2 regions of the Paenibacillus sp. FSL H3-0321 genome follow, and region 2 is predicted to be linked to the other one. Evidence: riboswitches for the same ligand, from Rfam matches in the RefSeq annotation. Region 2 holds a riboswitch; the other holds the start of a gene.
The links. Region 2 has a riboswitch for glycine ahead of gcvT (glycine cleavage system aminomethyltransferase GcvT). Riboswitches for the same ligand answer to the same signal wherever they lie in the genome.

Region 1 (3,414 bases), 510 kb from region 2:
TAAGGCCTGAGGCAATCCCCTTTTCTATTAAAAGAATGATCGGGTCAGGCATCCATGGGATGTGATTCTGTACTGATTATTTTGCTGCTTCTTTCCCGCTTTCTCCGATTCGTCGAATACAAAACAAATAATAAAATAAACCATAACGGCGTCAATAATAAGGCCGGACGTGTTTCTTCAGCAAACAGCATAATAATGAGTATGATTGCAAACAACGCTAGGACTACATAATTAATAAATGGGGTGAACGGGGCTTTGAATTTTGACTTCGCCTGCAATTCCGGCTTTGTTTTCTTATACCGCAAATGACAGATCAGAACGATACCCCAAACCCAGATGAAACAAATGGCACTGATGGTTGTCACGATTCCAAAAGCAGTCTCCGGAATCAGCTTACTCAAAAGAGCTCCCACAGATAACACAAGCGTGGAGATGAAGAGCGCATTGCTTGGGACATGATTTCTATTCAGCTTTGCAAAATTGGCTGGAGCCTGGTCATTCCTGCTCAAATTATATAGAATCCGGCTTGTTGAGAACATTCCGCTGTTACAGGCAGACGCGGCTGAAGTCAATACGACAAAGTTAATAATTCCAGCAGCAATCGGTATCCCCACCAAACTAAACGTTTTAACAAAAGGACTTTCTGCCGGATTTAGTTCCGTCCATGCGTTGATGCATAACAAGGCGATAATGGCACCCACGTAGAAAAATAGAATTCTTAAAGGAATTTTATTAATAGCCGATGGGATGGTTTTTTCTGGATTGGATGTTTCGGCTGCCGATACCCCCACCAATTCCACACCGACAAAGGCAAACACAACCATTTGGAAGGAAAGTAGGAACCCTGAAACCCCGTTCGGGAATATCCCCCCATGTGCCCAAATATTACTGACAGTAACCGTTCCGTTAGCCGTTTTGAATCCAATCACCAGCAGGATTGCCCCGATAACAATCAACGCCAGAATAGTCACTACCTTGATTAATGCAAACCAAAACTCCAATTCGCCAAAACTTTTTACAGTTAATAAATTGAGTCCTAATAAAATGATCAAACAAATGACGGCAGGGATCCATTGCGGGATATCAAACCAATATTGTACATATACGCCAACAGCTATAATATCCGCCATAGCCGTCATGATCCAACAAAACCAATAGGTCCATCCGGTTACAAATGCTGCGCGCGGTCCAAGATAATCTTCAGCGATGTCTGTAAAAGATTGATAACCCGCTTTTGACAACAGAAGTTCTCCCAAGGCCCTCATAACAAAAAACACGGCAATACCGACGATTAAATAAGCAAAGATGATGGATGGTCCTGCGAGTTGTATAGCTTTACCTGATCCTAAAAACAATCCGGTCCCGATGGTGCCGCCAATTGCAATGAGCTGAACATGCCGATTCTCTAAATCTCTCTTTAGTTCTTGTGGTGCCATGTGAAACTCCCCCTCTAAATCTAAATATTTCTTTGTGAAATGATGAACAAGTAAAAATGACAATAAAAAAAGAGACTGGATGCGCTCCAATCTCACGGTCATAAGAATATTAAATAAAATACATTCATCATTCTGACGCTTATCAGAATAACAAATGAATTATCCAGTACTCTTCTGTCCTTTTGCCTGAGATTGTGAACCCTTCGGCGCCGGGGAATCCCCACGGTCTCTCCAGAAGCTGCTCCTGCTATAGTGTGATCCATAGCATTCATAGCTTAGAAATTATTTGATTATAGGATCATAACTTCATTTAAATATTTTTCAATACTAATCATAGTCAAAAGTTTTGTCAATAACATTAATTACCACCGTGCTTCGCCAAAATAATTATGATAGGGCTTGAACGTTGCCAGCACTTCGTCTACCTTACCCATTCGTTCCTCCAGGCTTCCCCGAAGTGTGATGTAGGGAATCCGCCGCGCCTTCAAATCCGCAATAATTTGCTTATGGAAAATATGCCGCTTCTGATTCCCGCTGCGGTCCCATGTATCCTCGTAAGGAATGTCGTCGTCGCACAGGAAAAAAAGGTCATACCGCTGTGCATTTTCCAGGGCGATCCGGGTTAAGCGTTCAGGGGCCCGGCCGTGGTAATCCAGGGCAAACATATAAGTCGTGATCGCATTGGTATCGACAAAAAGATATTTATCCGCTTGCAGTAAAGCCCGCTCTTCCCGCTCCATATGGCCGACAGCAATTTCATCGAACGCCTCCAAGCCAATTCGGCGGTCCACCTGATGCTCCGTCCAATAGTCGCGCCCGTATTCGCTCGCATAGGTTGTGCGATACCGCCGGGCCAACGCTTCGGTGATCGTGGATTTGCCGGTAGACATCGCTCCCACAAAAACCACTTTTGTTATTAAATCCCGATACACGCTATCGCTCACATATTGCCGGTACTTGTAAGGATCCGAACGGACCATGGTAGCTGAAACCGGTACCTGCCCGCGAGCTTCATCCACCCGCCGGTCTACTGCGCCCAAAGCGATGCTCATATGCTCTCCGTAAAACTCGCTGGAGTAGAAATGCGTCACTTGCTCGCCTTTCAGTAACCCCAGAATATATTGCTCCTCCCTTATCTCATGCTCCCGGTCGTTCGAATACCCGTCCGGACCGTCCCAGGCTTCAATCACCCGCACCGCCGGGTAGAGCTTGCGAATCCAGTTGGCCCGGATTTGCAGCGGGATCGGGGTCACCGTCGTCTCATAGATCACTACAATCAGTTCGTCGACCTCTTGCAGCGCCGTCTCGAACATGAACTGATGCCCTTTATGCAGCGGGGCAAACTTTCCGAGCGTTAAGCCTAATCTCTTCATGCTGATACCTCCCTAGCGCCCTTGTTCCAATTGTAGTAGCCGTATACAGCGTTAACCAGATACGCGCTCCACATGACGATCATCAGCAGGCCTTCACCGCTCCCCTCTAGCATTCGAATTACCCACAGCAGAACCGTGAACATATTGAGGACAATATAGACCAGCCATTGTTCCTTGAATCTTCGAACCATTAATAGAGTGGCGACAACGGACAACACCGTCGTAATGGCATCAATATAAGGCGAATTCTGCCCCGGTATGAACGATAGACCCAGGCCCAGCAGCAGGCTGCCTAATACGCAGACCGCCCCCACAAGGAGCAGACGCTTGAGCTCCAGCTGACGCATGGACAGCTTGCCATCAGTCCGGTTATTTTTCCACATATAGAAGCCGACCACATTCATAGGAACAAAGAACAGCAGATTTAGCATAACCTCTCCAAACAAACCGTTGACGTAAGCCAAGTACGCATAACCAATGGTATTGTACATGCCAAACACATAACTCATCAGATTTCCCTTCGCCGCGAGCACCACACACAGCACCCCGGTGATAAAGACCGTAAATCCGAATAAAGAATCCTTAGAAATCACCGTAAACCCAAC
Region 2 (3,414 bases):
ACCGGTTCCTGTTCGATGCCGGCAAAGCCGAGCTGAAAGCACCTGCATTCCCTGCACTCCGCCAGCTCTCAGGCCTGTTCCGCGGCATAGGCGCATCCATCAGCATCGAGGGACATACCGACAATACCCCGGTGTCGGTTGGCTCGCGCTATAACGACAACTGGGAGCTGTCAGGCGCGCGGGCACTCTCCATCCTGCGTTTCTTCCTCGACAATGAAAGACTGGATCCGGATACCTTCCAGTATGCCGGCTATGCCGATACCCGGCCTGCTGCCGACAATACTACGCTGCTTGGAAAACAGAAAAACCGCCGCGTCGAGCTAATCGTGCTGCGGCAGCTTCAAGACGAAGAATAATTCCGCCTATCAGCCCAGAACAGCAGATGATGAAAGGTTACATTTGCTTCTAAAGGAGTCTGAATAGGTATGGAAACTCTAAACGGAACACCACCTGATCCCGCCCGATTTTTAAAAAATCTGCGTCTACTAGTCTCGCTATTGGTTACCACGTTTCTCCAGGGAATCATTACGTTCTTCGTTGGGGGCATGGCTTATTTCCTTTTACTCTCGTCGTACTCCCTTTTCTGGGGCGAACAAGCCAATGTGTATCCGCTAAGCAAGCTGATTCAAATCGCCGTTCGTTTTTTGCTTGCGGGCGGCGCTTTTGCCTTGCCCTGGCTGGGAGTCTGGTGGATGCTCTACGGTCTGGCCGACAACGGACGCATCCGCTGCTTTTTTCTGCACCTGTTTTTCGCTTATGTGCCACTTTTGGTTATCTTTTTGCAGCTTGATCCCGTGTATTACCCGGACACAATGATCCCCAGCTCAGCCGGTGAGATGACCTTTTTTGTCTGCATGGCCATGGCAGCTGTCCTGCTGTATCCCTTTTACTCTATCGGCGTTTATTACTTTGTGCTCAGACCGGCTGCACCCCCTCGCAAAATCTACAGATTTATCCTTTTATGCTGTTTATTCGTCCTGATTAGCCTTGCACTGCTGCCCCTCTTGTGGCGGATGGCTCCACATTTTTATCCGGGACTTGCAGATTTTCCAAGCCGCTGAAAGCGCAAAAAGACAGACTTCTCACATTAGTGCAGCTAATGCGCGAAATCCGTCTTTAATAAATTTTTCACAAAACCAATTGCTATTCCCCAACCCGTTCACGGTAAGCGGCTGCGTCCAGCAGTCCCGATACGGCTTCGGCATACTCGCCTTCGATCTCCAGTTCAAAAATCCAGCCCCCGCTGTACGGCTGATCGTTAATCAGCTCCGGACTGTTCTCCAGTGCATCGTTAATCTTGGTCACCGTTCCCGATACCGGTGAATATAATTCGGAAACCGTCTTCACGGATTCAATGCTGCCCACGCTGTCCCCGGCAGAAATAGCCGATCCAACTTCAGGAAATTCCACAAATACGATATCGCCTAGTAAATGCTGGGCATGATCCGTAATCCCAACACGTATTAAACGTCCTTCGCCCTGCTGCGCCCATTCATGCTCTTCGCTGTACAGCAGGTTATCTAGCACTTCACTCATTTCAAGCCGCCTCATTTCCGAATTGGAGTTGTAAATTTAGTTATAGACTAAGTTATCGTCCTGCTCAATGTCAATATAACTGACAGGAAATTTAAATTTGTCATCTTTTTGACGTTTTTTTGTTGACAGTGGACCTCCATACCCGGTTTAATGGAGACAGCAGAAAATTATACGGTTTGCGAATGATGGCATAGGGAGAGACCGTCTCTTGAAGACGGCGCCGAAGGAGTAAGCCCTCTAAGGGGTGAATCTCTCAGGCAAAAGGACCTTTGCCGGACGCATCTCTGGAGAGCATCAGGCCCTGCTATTGCAGCGTACTGGTCACCAACGGGGAAACCTGCCGGGTTCACAGCAGGGTAACTCTCAGGTACAAAGGACAGAGCGGAAGCCAAATATGCGCGTGCGCATATTTGGCTTCCGCCTGTCCTTTTTTTTAATGGGCAGAAACGGACTCCGTCCCTGCCGGCAAAGGAAATCCCGTTAGGCTTGCATGTAATCAGACCAAGGGAGTGAGCACATGAACGCTTTGAAAAGAACGCCTTTTTATGACCTTTATTCTGCTTATGCGGAGTCCAGATGCATTGACTTCGGCGGCTGGGAGCTGCCGGTGCAGTTTACAGGAATCGTCAAGGAGCATGAGGCCGTCCGCGGGCAAGCCGGACTGTTCGATGTGTCGCATATGGGTGAATTCATGGTTAGCGGCAGCGGCTCCGAAGCCTTCCTGCAAAAAATGACGACCAATGATGTCAGCAAGCTGGCAGACGGTGGAGCGCAGTACACGCTGCTTCTATATCCAAACGGCGGTGTTGTCGATGATTTGCTCGTATACCGCCTCGGCGAAGAGCGTTACATGCTTGTCGTGAACGCCTCCAACATCGACAAGGACTTTCAATGGCTGCAGAAGCATCTCACCGCAGAATTCAGCGGCGTCAGCCTGAGCAACATCTCGGATGAGACTCTTCTACTCGCCCTGCAGGGCCCGCTGGCTGAGGCCATCCTCTCCAAAGTTACAGCGGCTCCCATTGCTGAGCTGAAGCCTTTCCACTTCATCGAGAACGCCGAGGTGTGCGGCGTGAACGTTCTGCTCTCCCGCACCGGATATACCGGCGAGGACGGATTCGAGCTCTACGCGCCGCCGGATACAGCGGCTGCGCTGTGGAACGGCCTGCTGGAAGCGGGGTCTCCGCACGGCTTGACACCAGCCGGTCTTGGCGCACGCGACACGCTGCGCTTTGAAGCCAAGCTGCCGCTGTACGGCCAGGAGCTGTCGGCGGATATTACGCCGCTGGAAGCAGGCGTGCAGTTCTTCGTGAAGCTGGACAAAGAAGATTTCATCGGCCGTGATGTGCTGGTGAAGCAGAAGGCTGACGGTCTGCCCCGCCGCCTCGTCGGTCTGGAAATGATCGACCGCGGCATTCCGCGTTCCCACTACCCTGTATACGGGGATGGAGTAAAGATCGGTGAAGTGACCACCGGCACCCAGTCACCGACACTCAAACGCAATCTCGGACTTGCGCTGCTGGATGCAGCTTACAGTGAAATAGGCACAGAGGTAAACGTAGAGATCCGCGGCAAGCAGCTCAAGGCTGTCGTGGTCAAAGCGCCATTCTACAAAAAGAGCCAGGGAGTGAAGCCGCAATGAAGCACCGTTATCTGCCAATGACTGAACAAGACCGCAACGAAATGATGGAAGCAGTCGGAATTCAGTCCATGGAGGAGCTGTTCTCCGATATCCCCGAGGCCGTCCGTTATCAGGGAACTATGCCGATGTCGGAGGCGCTGGATGAATACGCCTTGCTGCGCCATATGAAAGAGCTGGCCGACAAAAATGCCAATTTCGATACCCACGCCAGCTTCCTCGGCGCCGGCCTGTATGAC

Region 1: linked by a shared signal. The riboswitch ahead of MHI45_RS17820 (amino acid permease) and the one ahead of gcvT (glycine cleavage system aminomethyltransferase GcvT) in region 2 are both predicted to bind glycine.

What each region holds. Positions count from the first base shown of each region.
Region 1 covers NZ_JBBODH010000001.1:4,027,496-4,030,909, forward strand. The annotation lists gene MHI45_RS17820 (amino acid permease) at 45-1,436, opposite strand; glycine riboswitch at 1,601-1,681, opposite strand; gene MHI45_RS17825 (AAA family ATPase) at 1,799-2,809, opposite strand; gene pnuC (nicotinamide riboside transporter PnuC) at 2,806-3,414, opposite strand, start outside.
Region 2 covers NZ_JBBODH010000001.1:3,522,117-3,525,530, forward strand. The annotation lists gene MHI45_RS15595 (flagellar motor protein MotB) at 1-356, shown strand, start outside; gene MHI45_RS15600 (hypothetical protein) at 426-1,061, shown strand; gene gcvH (glycine cleavage system protein GcvH) at 1,144-1,536, opposite strand; glycine riboswitch at 1,719-1,815, shown strand; gene gcvT (glycine cleavage system aminomethyltransferase GcvT) at 2,054-3,178, shown strand; gene gcvPA (aminomethyl-transferring glycine dehydrogenase subunit GcvPA) at 3,175-3,414, shown strand, end outside.